Regions from separate parts of the Pseudomonas serbiensis genome, predicted to be linked through region 2. Evidence: predicted binding sites of a transcription regulator. Region 2 holds the regulator's gene; the other holds the start of a gene.
What was found. The regulator sigma-54, encoded in region 2, starts transcription at its own class of promoters, with help from an activator protein. The targets are predictions, from matches to a motif close to ANTGGCATNNANNTTGCTNT.

Region 1: Q6A51_RS23825 (circularly permuted type 2 ATP-grasp protein) is a predicted target of sigma-54. The motif match lies at 3,683-3,702, and genes of this name have one in related genera.

The regions. Positions count from the first base shown of each region.
Region 1 is NZ_JAUQOO010000024.1:6,825-15,124, reverse strand. Features, by position in the region: gene Q6A51_RS23840 (LTA synthase family protein) at 189-2,282, shown strand; gene Q6A51_RS23835 (hypothetical protein) at 2,423-2,659, shown strand; gene Q6A51_RS23830 (ribonuclease E inhibitor RraB) at 2,905-3,246, shown strand; gene Q6A51_RS23825 (circularly permuted type 2 ATP-grasp protein) at 3,736-5,145, shown strand; gene Q6A51_RS23820 (alpha-E domain-containing protein) at 5,158-6,114, shown strand; gene Q6A51_RS23815 (transglutaminase family protein) at 6,111-6,908, shown strand; gene Q6A51_RS23810 (rhodanese-like domain-containing protein) at 6,991-7,362, opposite strand; gene Q6A51_RS23805 (amidotransferase) at 7,977-8,300, shown strand, end outside.
Region 2 is NZ_JAUQOO010000013.1:25,505-33,804, reverse strand. Features, by position in the region: gene Q6A51_RS17080 (MlaC/ttg2D family ABC transporter substrate-binding protein) at 1-6, opposite strand, end outside; gene mlaD (outer membrane lipid asymmetry maintenance protein MlaD) at 17-484, opposite strand; gene mlaE (lipid asymmetry maintenance ABC transporter permease subunit MlaE) at 484-1,281, opposite strand; gene Q6A51_RS17065 (ATP-binding cassette domain-containing protein) at 1,281-2,090, opposite strand; gene Q6A51_RS17060 (KpsF/GutQ family sugar-phosphate isomerase) at 2,408-3,382, shown strand; gene Q6A51_RS17055 (hypothetical protein) at 3,382-3,534, shown strand; gene lptC (LPS export ABC transporter periplasmic protein LptC) at 3,547-4,119, shown strand; gene lptA (lipopolysaccharide transport periplasmic protein LptA) at 4,106-4,651, shown strand; gene lptB (LPS export ABC transporter ATP-binding protein) at 4,652-5,377, shown strand; gene Q6A51_RS17035 (RNA polymerase factor sigma-54) at 5,562-7,055, shown strand; gene hpf (ribosome hibernation-promoting factor, HPF/YfiA family) at 7,132-7,440, shown strand; gene ptsN (PTS IIA-like nitrogen regulatory protein PtsN) at 7,452-7,916, shown strand; gene rapZ (RNase adapter RapZ) at 7,919-8,300, shown strand, end outside.

The DNA of each region.
Region 1 (8,300 bases), on a different contig from region 2:
CGACGCGCAACAAATTTTTCACACCCTTTTGTCGAAAATTGCGCGCGATTATTCAGTGCCACGCTCTGATAAGCGCTAAAAACACGGCAATCACGTAATATCTGCCCCCCATGCGCTGCCTCCTCTTTCGGATCGGCAGGTATCGCATATCCGAACTCAATTCCTGAATCCACCGGATCCTGACAAAAATGGCTAACACGGACGCCCAGATTCATCGGCAAGCTTTGTCCCGCCTGCAACACCCCACTGTCAAATCACATCTGGCCTACACGCTGCTCAGCGGCCTGGCCTTGATGGTGATGTACACCCTGCTGCGTATCGGGCTGCTGGTCTACAACCGTGAAATGATTGGTGATACGCCGGCATCGACCTTTATCGAAGCACTGTTCAACGGCATGCGCTTCGACCTGCGTCTGACGGTCTATCTGCTCATTCCTCTGATGCTGTCGCTGTTCAGTGTCAGGGCCATGTCTGCGCGGGGCTTCTTCCGGTTCTGGCTGACACTGGTCGGCAGCATCACCCTGTTCTTCGGCCTGATGGAGATGGACTTCTACCGTGAATTCCACCAGCGGCTGAACGGTCTGGTGTTCCAGTACGTCAAGGAAGACCCCAAGACTGTGCTGAGCATGCTCTGGTACGGTTTCCCGGTGGTGCGTTATCTGCTGGCGTGGGCGTTGGTCACCTGGTTGTTGAGCCTGGTGTTCAAGGGGATTGACCGCGTGACGCGCCCTCGTCGCGAATTCAGTGTCAGCAGTGGCAGCAATCGCTCGATTGCTCCCTGGTACCTGCGCATCGTTGTCTTCTTCATCGTGCTGGTCATCGCAGTCATTTCAGCTCGTGGCACCTTGCGTCAAGGCCCGCCGCTGCGTTGGGGCGATGCTTACACCACGGAGTCGAACTTCGCCAATCAGTTGGGCTTGAACGGTACGTTGACGCTGATTACTGCCGCGAAAAGCCGCATGTCCGAAGACCGCGACAATATCTGGAAAGCCACTTTGCCTCAGCCTGAGGCGCAGCAGGTCGTGCGCAACATGCTGTTGACCCCTCATGACCGGCTTATTGATCCTAATACTGCTGCCGTACGCCGAGACTTCACTCCGCCAGCGGAAAACACGTTGCCGATCCGCAACGTGGTGGTGATCCTGATGGAAAGCTTCGCTGGCCACTCGGTCGGTGCTCTGGGCGACAAGGCCAACATCACGCCTTACTTCGACAAACTGTCCAAGGAAGGTCTGCTGTTCGACCACTTCTTCTCCAACGGTACCCATACCCACCAGGGCATGTTTGCCACCATGGCGTGCTTCCCGAACCTGCCGGGCTTCGAGTACCTGATGCAGACTCCCGAAGGCAGCCACAAGCTGTCGGGCCTGCCGCAGTTGCTCAGCACAGGACGCAACTACGATGACGTCTATGTCTATAACGGCAACTTTGCCTGGGACAACCAGTCGGGCTTCTTCAGCAACCAGGGCATGACCAACTTTGTCGGCCGTGAAGACTTCGTCAACCCGGTGTTCTCCGACCCGACCTGGGGTGTGTCCGACCAGGACATGTTCGACCGTGGTGCCGAGGAACTGAAAGCCCGCCAGAATGGCAAGCCGTTCTATGCCTTGCTGCAAACCCTGTCCAACCATACGCCTTATGCCTTGCCGGAAAACCTGCCGGTGGAGCGTGTCACCGGGCATGGCACGCTGGATGAGCATTTGACCGCCATGCGCTATTCCGACTGGGCGCTGGGACAATTCTTCGAGAAGGCCAAGAAAGAGCCTTACTTCAAGAACACCCTGTTCGTGGTTCTGGGCGACCATGGTTTTGGCAACAAGATGCAACTGACCGAAATGGACCTTGGCCGTTTCAACGTGCCATTGCTGCTGATCGGGCCGGGCGTGCAGGAGAAGTTCGGCCAGCGCAGCAGTATCGTGGGTACTCAGGTCGATGTGGTTCCGACCATCATGGGGCGCCTGGGCGGTCAGACCCGCAACCAGTGCTGGGGACGCGACCTGCTTAACCTGCCTGAAGGCGACAAGGGTTTTGGTGTGATCAAGCCGTCCGGCAGCGAGCAGGTGGTGGCTATCATCCATGGCAACCGTATCCTGATCGAACCAACGGAAATGCCTGCCAAGGTCATGACCTACACACTGGGCGCCAACCCGCATGCCGAAGTGGTTCCCGATGCTCCGGACACGGCCGAGCTCAAGCAGAAGCTGGAAAGCTTCCTGCAGACAGCCACCAAGAGCCTTCTGGATAACACTGCCGGGGTAGAGGCCAGCAAGAACCCTAACTGATCTTTTGCTGCCATGAACGAAGGCCCTCTGCACTGGTTGCGAGGGCCTTTCTTTTTACCTGCATTTTTCTTGAACGAATGCCGTTGGCAAAAGGTCCAGATCATGTAGGCCAGCGTTCTGGCTTTGTTCTGGAGACATCGATGAGACAGTGGGCCATTTCATATATCGATAAAGATGGTGTACAGCAACGTCATGATATTGATTCACTGGAGCGCCCGAGCGAGGAGGCTGCGGCACGTCTTCTGCGTCCCATTCTGTTTCCGGTCACCGATGAACTGAACCTCAATGATCTGGAGGGGAGAACCGAGGAGCCCACAGTGAAAACCCTCAAGGATCACAACAGTGTCCAGATCATTTCCATTACAGAAGTAATCTGATTCATTTACACACGCAAAGACTTGTTGTGTCAGGCACTTGGCAGCCGACCCGAGATGGGTCTACTCTGCAAACGAGGCCGATACGTCGGCCTCTCCATGTCGAAACCCGAGCTGTCACAGGCTCGGTTTGGTCAGCTTCATGCTTGATTCCCCACTTCGGATTAACTGTCGTGTGGCGACCCCCGCCAAGGTGGTCGTTCTGGAAGAGTTGAAACTCTATCTATCGTTGCATAGGAGGACGTTTCATGAGCACAGCCTATCAAGAGGACATCAGCAGTAACGTACTGCGCCGCATGAAAGAAGGCGGTTTTGATTTTGCACGCAGTTACCCCATCGAGTTCTATGCCGTATTCCCGGATGAGGAAAGGGCGCGGCAGGCAGCAGGACAGTTTCGTGGTGAATCCATCAATACCCAGATCAACGTGCGTGACGACGGTGCGTGGCACTTGCAATTGAGCAAGGTCATGTATGCCACGTACGACGGGATCGGAGACTTTGAGCAAGACTTCCAGAGCGTGATTTCACCGATGGACGGTGAAGTTGAAGGATGGGGGGTCACAGCGGAGATCAGAAGACTGCACGCATGAATCATCTCGATCCAGTCACGACCGGCCAATTGCGGAGCACTCTGCAATTGGCCGGTCTTGTTTTTGGGTGCTGGTGGCAGGAGCGAATTCATTCGCGAAAGCCCACTGAAGTAAATTCGATGGTCAAAAAAAAGCCACTCAATGGAGTGGCTTGAAGGGAAGTCCGGTTATAAAGGCGCGAGGGCGCAGGTGCTGACATATTTCCAGAAAAAAACGTGAAACAGGCATTCGGGCCTTTGTTTGCTCGGTGCTGGTGATTGTGGCGAACTAATATCTCACCATCAAATCAACACTGACTATGCTGGTGATAGATTTCGCGAGTGACTGACGCTTCCGAATGAAGCGTAGGAGAATTGACTGGGGCGTTTATTGCACAGGAATGGTGCGTTGGATGTTCTTGTTTTACATAAGTTGTTGATATTAAAGCGTTTATGCCGATGGCACGGGCCTTGCGAAGGCCCTGATGTCCATGGTGACAAGGAGTACGGCATGATCCGCACCTTTTATGACGAGATGTACGACGCTGGCGGTCAGGTCCGCCCGCATTATCGGGAATTTGCCCGCTGGTTGGGGGATACGCCTCCTGAGCTTCTGGCTCAACGCCGGCGTGAAGCCGATCTATTGTTTCATCGCGCCGGGATCACGTTCACGCTCTATGGTGACGAGCAGGGGACCGAAAGGTTGATCCCCTTCGATACGATCCCGCGCAGCATTCCTGCCAGTGAATGGCGGGTTGTGGAGCGCGGCTGCATTCAGCGCGTCAAGGCGTTGAACATGTTTCTCGCCGACCTGTATCACGATCAACGGATCATCAAGGCGGGCATCATTCCTGCCGAGCAGGTCCTGGCCAACGAGCAATACCAGTTGGCAATGCAAGGTCTGAATCTGCATCGTGATCTGTACTCGCACATCTCCGGGGTCGACCTGGTGCGCGATGGCGATGGCACTTATTACGTGCTTGAAGACAACCTGCGCACCCCGAGTGGTGTGAGCTACATGCTCGAAGATCGCAAGATGATGATGCGCCTGTTCCCGGAGCTGTTCGCCGCGCAACGCATTGCACCGATCGATCACTACCCGAACCTGTTGCTCGACACGCTCAAGAGTTCGAGCCATCTGGACAACCCAAGCGTTGTGGTCCTGACGCCTGGTCGTTTCAACAGCGCATTTTTCGAGCACGCCTTTCTGGCGCGGGAGATGGGCGTTGAACTGGTGGAAGGGGCTGACCTTTTCGTCCGTGATGATCGTGTCTTCATGCGCACCACCGACGGCCCGAAAGCCGTTGATGTGATCTACCGCCGTCTGGACGATGCCTTCCTCGATCCGCTGGCCTTCAACCCCGATTCGATGCTGGGTGTTCCGGGCCTGCTGTCGGCCTATCGTTCCGGCAATGTGGTCCTGGCCAATGCCATCGGCACCGGGGTGGCCGACGACAAGTCGATTTATCCATATGTCACGGACATGATCCGTTTCTATCTGGATGAAGAGCCGATCCTCAAGAACGTGCCGACCTGGCAGTGCCGCAAGCCTGAAGAGCTGTCCCATGTGCTGGCCAATCTGGGTGATCTGGTGGTCAAGGAAACCCAGGGCTCCGGTGGTTACGGAATGCTGGTCGGTCCTGCGGCAAGTGCTGCTGAAATCGAATCGTTCCGTGCCCGTCTCAAAGCCAAGCCACACGCTTATATCGCCCAACCGACCTTGTCCCTGTCGACCTGTCCGACCTTCGTCGAGAACGGCATCGCCCCGCGACATATCGACTTGCGCCCATTTGTCCTCTCCGGCCGCGAAACCCGCGTCGTGCCTGGCGGGCTTACCCGAGTAGCGCTGCGTGAAGGCTCGCTGGTGGTGAACTCGTCGCAAGGTGGTGGAACCAAGGACACCTGGGTGGTCGAGGATTAAGGATGCCTGCCAATGCTAAGTAGAACTGCCTCGGATCTTTTCTGGATGTCGCGTTACCTGGAGCGAGCGGAGAACCTCGCCCGAATGATGGACGTGAGTTATTCGCTGTCATTGATGCCCCAGGACGGGCGCGGCGGGCTGGATGAAATTGCCATGCCGCTGCTGATCACCGGAACCCTGGATGCTTATGTGGAGCGTCATGGCGCCTTGCATGCCGAGCGCATGCTGCACTTCTTTGCCCTTGATGCAACCAACCCGGCCAGCATCTACAGCTGTCTTGGCGCAGCACGGGCCAGTGCCCATGCGGTGCGCGGACGAATTACCGCTGACATGTGGGAGAACATCAACTCCACTTGGCTGGAGATTCGCGGGATCGCCGAGCAAGGGCTGGCGCGCTATGGCATGAGCCATTTCTGCGAGTGGGTGAAGGAGCGTTCCCACCTGTTTCGTGGCGCGACCTACGGCACCATCATGCGTAACGATGCGTTCCGTTTCATTCGCCTGGGCACCTTCATCGAGCGTGCCGACAACACCATGCGCATGCTCGATGCCCGTTATGAAATGCTTGAGTTGCGTGGGCCGCAGGCCAACGCGGCGGCGGATAACTCGGCAGCCGGTTACTACCAGTGGAGCGCCTTGTTGCGCGCCTTGTCGTCCTTCGAGGCCTATACCGAGCTGTACCGGGACGCGCCGGGTGCGCGCCATGTTGCCGAGCTATTGCTATTGCGTGCCGACATTCCGCGTTCCTTGCGGGCCTGCCTGGAAGAATTGGACCTGATCCTCGCCAGCCTGCCGGGCGCCAATGGCCGACCGGCACAGCGTCTGGCGGCGGAAATGGATGCACGCCTGCGCTATACCAGCATCGACGAGATCCTGGCTGAAGGCCTGCATGAGTGGTTGAACGAATTCATTCCCCTGGTGGCCCAACTGGGTGATGCCATCCACACTTCATATCTGGAGGCTGCATGAGACTCTCAATTAGCCACGAGACCACCTATCACTATGATGATCAGGTTCGGGCCAGCATCCAGTATCTGCGCCTGACTCCCCATGACAGCGAGCGTCAGCAGGTTCTGAGCTGGCAGTTGAGCCTGCCGCGTCCGGTGCGCGCGCAGATCGATCCGTTTGGCAACATCCTGCATGTGCTGAGCCTGGACGAGCCCCATGAATCGATCATCATTGGCGCCCGCGGTCAGGTTGAAATCGATGAAACCCGTGAGTCCGAATACGAAAGCCAGTCGGCGCTGCCGTTTCTGCGCTTTACCCGTCTGACCGAGGCGGACGAGGCCATGCGCGCATTTGCAGCCAAGGAGAGCAGCAAGCGTACTGATCGTACGGGGCTGATCGATCTCATGCAGGCGCTGAATCAGCACATCGTCTACACGCCGGGGGCGACGGAAGTCGATACCAGCGCGGTTCAGGCGTTTGCCGGTCGTTCAGGCGTCTGCCAGGACCATACCCATGCATTCCTGGCGTGCGCACGTAGTCTTGGCGTTCCGGCACGTTATGTCTCCGGTTATCTGTACAGCGAAGACAAGGATCACCTGTCCAGTCATGCCTGGGCCGAGGCCTGGATCGACGATGGCTGGTACAGCTTTGACGTCACCAACACTCTCGCCATTCCGGCACGCCACCTGAAACTGGCAGTCGGCCTGGATTATCTGGATGCCTGCCCGGTACGTGGCATGCGTCGTGGTGGGGGTTACGAGCAGATGCACGCCAAGGTGTCAGTCTCGACACAGGTTCAGGTGCAGCACCAGTAAGCTTCAAACCGCTGTGGGAGCGAATGAATTCGCTCCCACACGCTCGCCTGATTCATGACAGGTAAGCTGTTGGCGCAAGCAGTTATTCCGCCGGATCATCGGTAATGTCATACAGCGCATTATGCAGCTCTTCATAATTGCCGCCGTTGATGACACTGAAGTAACCCGCCTGTCTGAGTTTGTCCTGCGCCTTGCTCGCTTTTTCACTGCTGCTGCTGAAAATGACGAACACAGAGTTGCGGTCGGTGAGCACCTGTTTCAGTTGGTTGACCAAGCGTGCATCTTCGACCCGAACCGCATTGAGTACGGTGCCAGCGTCGTATTCGGTCTGGCTGCGCACATCCACTGCCAGTTTCCCTTCCTTCAAGGCGGCCACGGCGGCGGCCTGTTCTACTTCACCAGCCTGCACCGCGAAGCTGCAAGCCAGAATACCCATTGCTATCCATTGGCGCATAAGTCCATCTCCCGGCATTTAACAGGAAGATTGGCACAGATAAGGACGGTTCGGTAGCGCATCCTGAATCAGCCGAACAACCTGTTCAGATTCGGCAGGATCAAGAGAAGAGTGGTCGCGAATACAATAAGTCCCGCCTGACGTATCTTTGAATGCTTGAACATGGCTGACTGCCTTTTGTTGTTATTCCTGAGCGACAAAAGCTCACCGAATTCATCAATTACGAAATCGGGCAGCTGGCAAAGGTGGTGCTTATGAACAGGTGGTCCCGGTCACATGGCCGCTGACCTGACGCTGGATGTATTTTTATCGCGCCTTCCTGTTACAGATTTAACCTTAGAGGCCGCATTGCATATGGCTTAGAACTATTTGATATTTAAGTCTGATAATTTCTGATTAAAGGTTATTTAGGAACTGCTGATAATATGGTCAGGCCTTGGCTAGAGGCTTTGAGGGAGCGTCGTTAGCCTGCTACCGTTCGTCCGGCCAAGGTATGTCCTGCGAACGATACCAGGTGGGGGCCGTGCAGATACTGGCTTCTTGCTTTGATCGTGCAATTCAAGGCAGGCTTTGCCAGTGCGCTATTGCCCTTTTACTGTTTCAGGTCCTTTTTTATGTCGTTACGCATCTGCATTCTGGAAACCGACATCCTGCGCCCGGAGTTGGTTGAGCAATATCAGGGTTATGGGCGGATGTTCGAGTTATTGTTTGCGCGCCAACCGTTTGCCGTACAGCTCAGTGTCTACAACGTGGTGCAGGGCATTTATCCACCCGAAGACGAGCGCTTCGATGCCTATCTGGTGACCGGCAGCAAGGCCGACTCATTTGGCAGCGACCCCTGGATTCAGACGCTCAAGGCCTATCTGCTCAAGTTGTATGAGCGGGGCGACAAGCTTTTGGGGATCTGTTTCGGGCACCAGTTGCTGGCGTTATTGCTG
Region 2 (8,300 bases):
GATCATTTAAAGCTCCTCATTTGGCTTCTTTACTCACGGTATTGAGCAGGAATTTCCCGATCAGGTCTTCCAGCACAAGCGATGACTGCGTGTCATGGATCGTACTTCCATCCTTGAGCAGAGCCTGGTCACCACCCACGCTGATACCAATGTATTTTTCACCCAGCAAGCCGGCGGTCAGGATCGAGGCAGTGGAGTCGGAAGGCAGGTTGTCTACCTTCTTCTGGATCTCCAGCGTTACACGACCGGTAAAGGTGTCACGATCCAGATCGATTGCCGTTACACGGCCAATCGGGACACCCGCCATGCTCACCTTGGCTCTGACAGTCAAACCGGCGATATTGTCGAAGTAAGCGTAAAGTTTATAGCTGTCATTGGTCGCACTGGCGCTCAAGCCGCTGACACGCAGGGCGAGCAATAGCAAAGCCAGGATCCCGGCCAGCAGGAACAGGCCGACACCGGTTTCGATTGCGCGGTTTTGCATCAGAAATCTCCAAACATCAAGGCGGTCAGAATAAAGTCGAGGCCCAGCACTGCCAGCGAGGCATATACAACCGTTTTGGTCGTAGCCCGACTGATACCCTCGGAAGTGGGCTCACAGTCATAGCCCTGGAACACAGCAATCCAGGTCACCACGAAGGCAAAGACGACACTTTTGATAACACCATTGAGCACATCACTGGTGAAGGAAACGCTGCTCTGCATGTTCGCCCAGAAGGAGCCTTCATAGACGCCCAGCCAGTCGATAGCGACCCAAGAGCCACCCCAGATTCCGACCACACTGAAAATGATCGCCAGCAGCGGCAGGGAAATGAACCCGGCCCACAGGCGTGGCGCAATGATGTACTTGAGCGGATCGACCCCGATCATCTCAAGGCTCGACAGCTGCTCGGTGGATTTCATGTTGCCGATCTCCGCAGTCAGTGCGGAGCCTGCACGCCCGGCGAACAGCAGCGCAGTGACCACCGGGCCAAGCTCGCGCAGCAGGGTCAATGCGACCATCTGGCCCACCGCCTGCTCCGAACCGTATCTGGCGAGAATGCTGAACCCCTGAAGCGCCAGCACCATGCCGATGAAAATACCGGACACGACGATGATGACCAGAGACATCACGCCCACAGAATACAACTGCTTGATCAACAGCGAAAAACCGCCGCCGATGCCACCACGCCCTACCAGGGCATGGCCCAGGAAGATGCCGGATCGCCCCAGCACTGCCACGGTATCAATGGCCGAACGCCCAAACAGGCGGATACGGTCCAGCAATGACTTATTGCGCATCAGCGCTTCCCCAAAAGATCTTCACGAAAATCCGGTGCCGGATAGTGAAACGGAACGGGGCCGTCCGGCTCGCCGGTCATGAACTGACGAATGCGCGGATTATCCGAGGACATCAATTCCTGCGGCGTACCCTGCCCCAACACCTGCCCGTCTCCGACGACGTACAGGTAATCCGCGATACTTGCCGTCTCTGAAAGATCATGAGACACCACGATGCTGGTTATCCCCAGCGCATCGTTGAGCAAACGGATCAGACGAACCAGGACCCCCATGGCTATCGGGTCCTGCCCGACAAAGGGTTCGTCGTACATGAGAATCTGCGGGTCGAGAGCGATTGCACGGGCAAGCGCCACACGGCGCTTCATGCCGCCGGACAATTCGTCAGGCATCAGCTCCAGAGCCCCACGCAAACCTACTGCCTGCAATTTGAGCAGGACAATGTCGCGGATCATCTCTTCCGGTAACTCGGTGTGAACGCGCAAGGGAAATGCAACGTTCTCGAACACATCCAGATCGGTGAACAACGCGCCGCTCTGAAACAGGACGCCCATGTTCTTGCGCGCATCGAACAGATCGCTGCGTGACAGCTCGGGCAGGTTCTGGCCATTGACCCAGACCTCGCCTGCACTTGGGCGCAACTGCGCACCCATCAGACGCAGCAAGGTAGTCTTGCCACAGCCGGAAGGCCCCATGATCCCGGTGACCTTCCCTCTGGGAATACGGATATCGACATTACTGAATATGCTGCGCGTGCCGCGTTTGAAGGACACACCTTTCAAATCGACCGCGTAGGCGTCATCGGCGCTCATCTAAACTCCTTGCGATACAGCCTCTCCCTTCTCCTGTCGTGCTCTGACGAGAGACAGACAGTGCGGGCCAGCCGAACAAGCCGCGAACTATATCACCGCAGCAGCACGCCACCCAAGAAGAGAACCTGTTTGTTAGATACCCTGACGCACCTTGCAGACACCCTTTGCATGTTGAAATAAACCTCAGGACAGCCCTTGCAATAAACCTGAAAAGCTGAACAAGCCGCCCCGAATACAACTCCATGACGATCAGACGTGAGGGAATCGTACATTACCGCTATAATCGCCGCCTTTCAGCAAGCCGACTAATTCAAGATATGAGCCGATCCAGCGACCTGACTCAATCCGCGCAACGAACCATCCGCCTCGAAATGGAAGCCATACAAGGCTTGCTTGGCCATCTCGATGGCGATTTCGTGCGCGCGTGCGAAATGATTCTGGCCAGCAAGGGACGTGTCGTAGTGGTCGGCATGGGTAAGTCCGGGCACATCGGCAGAAAGATCGCCGCCACCCTGGCAAGCACCGGCACGACCTCGTATTTCGTGCATCCAGCCGAAGCCAGCCATGGCGACATGGGCATGATTACCCGTGACGACATCATTCTGGCTCTGTCCAACTCCGGCACGACCAACGAAATCGTCACGCTGTTGCCACTGATCAAGCGCCTGGGCATCCAGATGATCAGCGTGACCGGCAACCCGAACTCAGTCATGGCCAAGGCCGCCGACGTCAACCTCAACGTTCAGGTGGAACACGAAGCCTGCCCACTGAACCTGGCGCCAACGTCATCGACAACTGCCGCTCTGGTAATGGGCGACGCTCTGGCTGTCGCCCTGCTTGAAGCGCGCGGCTTTACCGCCGAAGACTTTGCGTTCTCGCACCCTGGAGGCGCATTGGGTCGACGCCTGCTGCTGAAAGTCGAGAACGTCATGCATACCGGCGACACCCTGCCCAAGGTACAGCGCGGCACCCCGCTACGCGATGCACTGCTTGAAATGACCCGCAAGGGCCTGGGCATGACCGCAATCGTCGACGCCGACGGCAAGCTGGCCGGGATCTTCACCGACGGCGACCTGCGCCGCACGCTGGATCGTCCGATCGATATTCGCGAAACCACCATTGATGAAGTCATGACGATTCACGGCAAGACGGCCCGCGCAGACATGCTTGCAGCCGAAGCCCTGAAGATCATGGAGGATCACAAGATCAGCGCCCTGATCGTCGTCGACGCCAAAGACCACCCGGTAGGTGCGTTCAACCTGCAGGATCTCCTGCGTGCGGGTGTCATGTAATGGCCGCCACCCTGTTTGCGAAAGCCCCGAATCCGGGCCATGAGCATGAACAAGTCACCTATCCGGCCGACGATCTGCCAGACTTGCCATTGATCCGGCATGTCAGTCGCGAACAGGGCAGCCTCGAAGCAGCCCAATCCGCCTCCTTATAGAAGCCATTTTTTATGTTCAACAAGAAAGTTCGTACGTTTCTGCTTTTCGGGGTGCTGGCGCTGCTGCTTGCCGCAGCGGGCTACTGGAACATAAGCCCGGAAAGCTTCATGGATCAGCCTGTCGCCACAAAAGACGACACCGCTATCGACTATTACGCCATCAATGCCCATAGCGTGCAGTACCTGCCCGACGGCAAGATGCAATACGACATGACCGCAGACAAGGTCGAACACGTCAAGGCCACGGATGTGACCCTGCTGACCAAGCCCGATCTGCATATGTACCGCGGCACCCTGTTCCCGTGGCACGTCCAGAGTGAACGCGGCGAAGTTTCGCCTGGCGGCACAGAGGTCGAACTGATCGATTCGGTACGTGTTGCACGCACCGACGAAAAACAACGTACGACTATCATTACCAGTAGCCGTATGACCGTATTCCCACAGAAGCAATATGCGCAGACCGAGCAAATCGTTAGAATCGACGCCGCTGGCGGTGTAACGACAGCCAAGGGAATGAAAGCGTATTTGAACGACGGCAGGATGGACCTGCTGTCCAACGTAAGAGGACAGTATGAGTCTCGTTAAAACTCTTCCTTTTTTGCTCGGCCTGGGCGCAGCACTGGGAAGCCCGAGCGCCTGGTCCCTGCCAACCGACCGCGATCAGCCTATCCACATCCAGTCTGACGACGCGCAGCTCGATGACAAGAAAGGCGTTGCCACCTACAAAGGTAACGTCATCATCACTCAGGGTTCGATGAAGATCACCGGCAACACCGTGACCATCACTCGTAATGCCCAAGGCGAAGTCGACGTATTCACCTCCGTCGGCAACCTTGCCTATTACGAGCAGAAACCCTCGGTAGACAAGCCGATCGTGCAGGCTTATGGCGTGACCATCCAGTATTACGCGGCACAAGACCGCATCGTGCTGATCGACAAGGCCAAGGTCATCAATGACGGCAACACCTCCGAAGGCGAGAAGATCGTCTACGACACCGTGAAGCAGATCGTCACTGCCGGCCGCGCCAATGGCGGCTCCAAAGTGACTGCGCCACGCCCGCGGATCGACATGGTCATCCAGCCCAAAAAGAAAACCGAACAGCAGAAGGCCCAGTAAATGGCGACGCTTAAAGCCCAGCACCTGGCTAAAAGCTACAAGAGTCGTCAGGTCGTACGCGATGTCAGCCTGTCCATCGACAGCGGTCAGATCGTAGGCTTGCTCGGCCCTAACGGTGCAGGCAAGACGACCTGCTTCTACATGATTGTCGGCCTGGTACAGGCCGATCAGGGCCGCGTCCTGATCGATGACCTCGATGTCAGCCACCAGCCGATGCACGGTCGCGCCCGTGCCGGTATTGGCTACCTGCCACAGGAAGCCTCGATCTTCCGCAAGCTGTCCGTGGCCGACAACATCATGGCCATCCTTGAAACCCGCAAGGAACTCGACGGCGCTGCACGTCGCAAGGAGCTGGAAAGCCTGCTTCAGGAATTCCACATCACCCATATCCGCGACAACCTGGGCATGAGCCTTTCGGGTGGCGAACGTCGCCGCGTGGAAATTGCCCGCGCACTGGCCACCGCCCCCAAGTTCATCCTGCTCGATGAGCCTTTCGCAGGCGTTGACCCCATCTCGGTGGGCGATATCAAACAGATCATTCATCACCTGAAAGCCAAGGGCATCGGCGTGCTGATCACCGATCACAACGTCCGCGAAACCCTGGATATCTGCGAAACCGCTTACATCGTCAACGATGGACAACTGATTGCCGAAGGCGACTCGCAAACCATTCTGGCCAACCAGTTGGTGAAAGAAGTCTACCTCGGCCACGAGTTCCGCCTGTAGTCGACCCTGTGTGAGCTCTTTTGATGCGAGCTTTGCCTGGACATCCTGTTGACAATGCATTTTTTGTCATGATGCTCTAGGCAAACACTTCAGATTCAGGCATATAACTTGCTTAAGCTGGCGCTTCGGCGCCCTGTAGTGGATGGCGCATGTGCGCCGGCGAATAAGGTGTTTAGCCCCTGCCATGAAACCATCGCTAGTCTTGAGAATGGGCCAGCAGCTGACGATGACGCCGCAGCTGCAACAGGCTATCCGCTTGCTCCAGTTATCGACCCTGGACCTCCAGCAAGAGATTCAGGAAGCACTGGAATCCAACCCTATGCTGGAACGTCAGGAAGAAGGCGACGACTTCGACAACTCCGACCCTCTGGCTGACAACATCGAGCAAAAGCCCAATACAGACGTTCAGGAACCCAGCTACCAGGAAACCGCACCGACTGTGGATAACCTGGAAGACGGCGAGTGGAACGAACGCATTCCAAACGAATTACCTGTCGACACCGCCTGGGAAGATGTCTATCAGACCAGCGCCAGCAGCCTGCCCAGCAACGATGACGATGAATGGGACTTCACCACCCGTACATCCGCTGGCGAAAGCCTGCAAAGCCACCTGCTATGGCAATTGAATGTCGCGCCGATGTCCGACAAGGACCGGCTGATTGCCGTCACCCTGATCGACTGCATCAATAACCAGGGTTATCTCGACGAAACCCTCGAAGAGATAGTCGAAGCCTTCGACCCCGAACTGGATATCGAACTCGACGAAATCGAAGCCGTTCTGCACCGCATTCAGCAATTTGAACCCGCTGGTATCGGCGCTCGCAACCTGAGCGAATGCCTGTTGCTGCAACTGCGTCAGTTGCCGGTAAAAACCCGCTGGCTCGCAGAAGCACAGCGCCTGGTAACCGACTACATCGATCTGCTGGGCAGCCGCGACTATACGCAGCTCATGCGCCGCATGAAGCTCAAGGAAGACGAACTGCGCCAGGTCATCGAACTGGTCCAGAGCCTTAATCCTCGCCCCGGCTCCCAGATCGAGTCCACAGAAGCCGAATACGTCGTGCCCGACGTGATCGTACGCAAGGACAACGAACGCTGGCTGGTAGAGCTGAATCAGGAGTCGGTACCGCGCCTGCGCGTCAACCCTCAGTACGCCGGATTCGTGCGCCGTGCCGACACCAGCGCCGACAACACCTTCATGCGCAACCAGTTGCAGGAAGCACGCTGGTTCATCAAGAGCCTGCAAAGCCGCAACGAAACACTGATGAAGGTTGCCACCCAGATCGTCGAGCACCAGCGCGGTTTTCTCGAATACGGCGATGAGGCCATGAAACCGCTCGTCCTGCATGACATCGCCGAAGCGGTAGGCATGCACGAGTCGACGATTTCCCGCGTGACCACTCAGAAGTTCATGCACACCCCAAGGGGCATTTACGAGCTGAAATACTTCTTTTCCAGCCACGTAAGCACCTCCGAAGGCGGCGAATGCTCTTCGACAGCTATCCGCGCAATCATTAAAAAACTGGTTGCTGCCGAAAATCAGAAAAAGCCGTTGAGTGATAGCAAGATCGCTGGTTTACTGGAGGCACAAGGCATTCAAGTAGCCCGTCGCACAGTTGCCAAGTACCGCGAATCACTGGGGATTGCACCTTCGAGTGAACGCAAGCGACTGATGTGATGCAGGCAGAGCCACAGCGTTCCAGCGGCAGGACTCAACACCTGCCTCTTTATGCACTGGCAAAGGAGAAAGCTGTATGCAAGTCAATATCAGTGGACACCAACTGGAAGTGACCAAGCCCCTTCGTGAATACGTTGAGCTCAAGCTCAAGAAGCTCGAAGGGCATTTTGACAAGATTACTAATGTGCAGGTCACGCTGGCTGTCGAGAAGCTGAAACAGAAAATCGAAGCCACTCTGCACATCCATGGTGGAGAGGTCGTAGCCAACGCCGAACATGACGACATGTACGCGGCAATCGACCTTCTCACTGATAAGCTCGACAGACAATTGCTCAAGCATAAGGAGAAGCAGCAGAACATCCTTAAAGGTGCGACAGCTCGCTGACACTCATCCCAATGATCCGACTTGAAAATATCCTGACCCCCGGCCGTTCATGCGTGAACGTGTCGGGCGGCAGTAAAAAACGTGTACTCGAACAAATTGCCAACCTGATCGGTCGTGAAGTACCGAGCATGGATCAGCAAAGTGTGTTTGAAAGCCTTGTTGCCCGCGAAAAACTGGGATCTACCGGTTTCGGCAACGGCATTGCCATCCCCCATTGCCGCCTTGCAGGCTGTGAAACGCCTGTCAGCGCTGTTATGCGCCTGGAATCCCCCATCGATTTCGACGCCATCGATGGCGCCCCGGTAGACCTGCTATTCGTCCTGCTCGTCCCGGAAGCTGCTACCGATGAACACCTGGAGCTGCTGCGCCAGATAGCCAGTATGCTTGACCGCACAGAAGTACGTGACCGCCTACGCAGTGCCGAAAGCGGTGAAACGCTTTATAAAGTGGTGCTGGACGTACAGAACGGTAACTGATCATGCGCATGATCGTCGTCAGTGGTCGCTCAGGCTCCGGCAAGAGCACAGCTCTGGATGTACTGGAGGACAACGGTTTCTATTGCGTTGACAACCTCCCTGCCGGCCTGCTGCCTGAACTGGCCGAACGCGCCCTGATAAACACCGAACTGGCCGAACCGCTGCTGGCGGTGTCCATTGATGCACGCAACCTCCCGAGCCACTTGACGCGCTTCCCGCAAATGCTTGCCGAGGTTCGTGCACGCAATATCCAGTGCGACATTCTTTATCTGGATGCCGACGAAGCGACCTTGCTCAAGCGGTTCTCCGAAACACGCCGTCGTCACCCCCTGAGCACAGCCAATCGCTCATTGGCCGAGGCCATACACGACGAAACGACGTTGC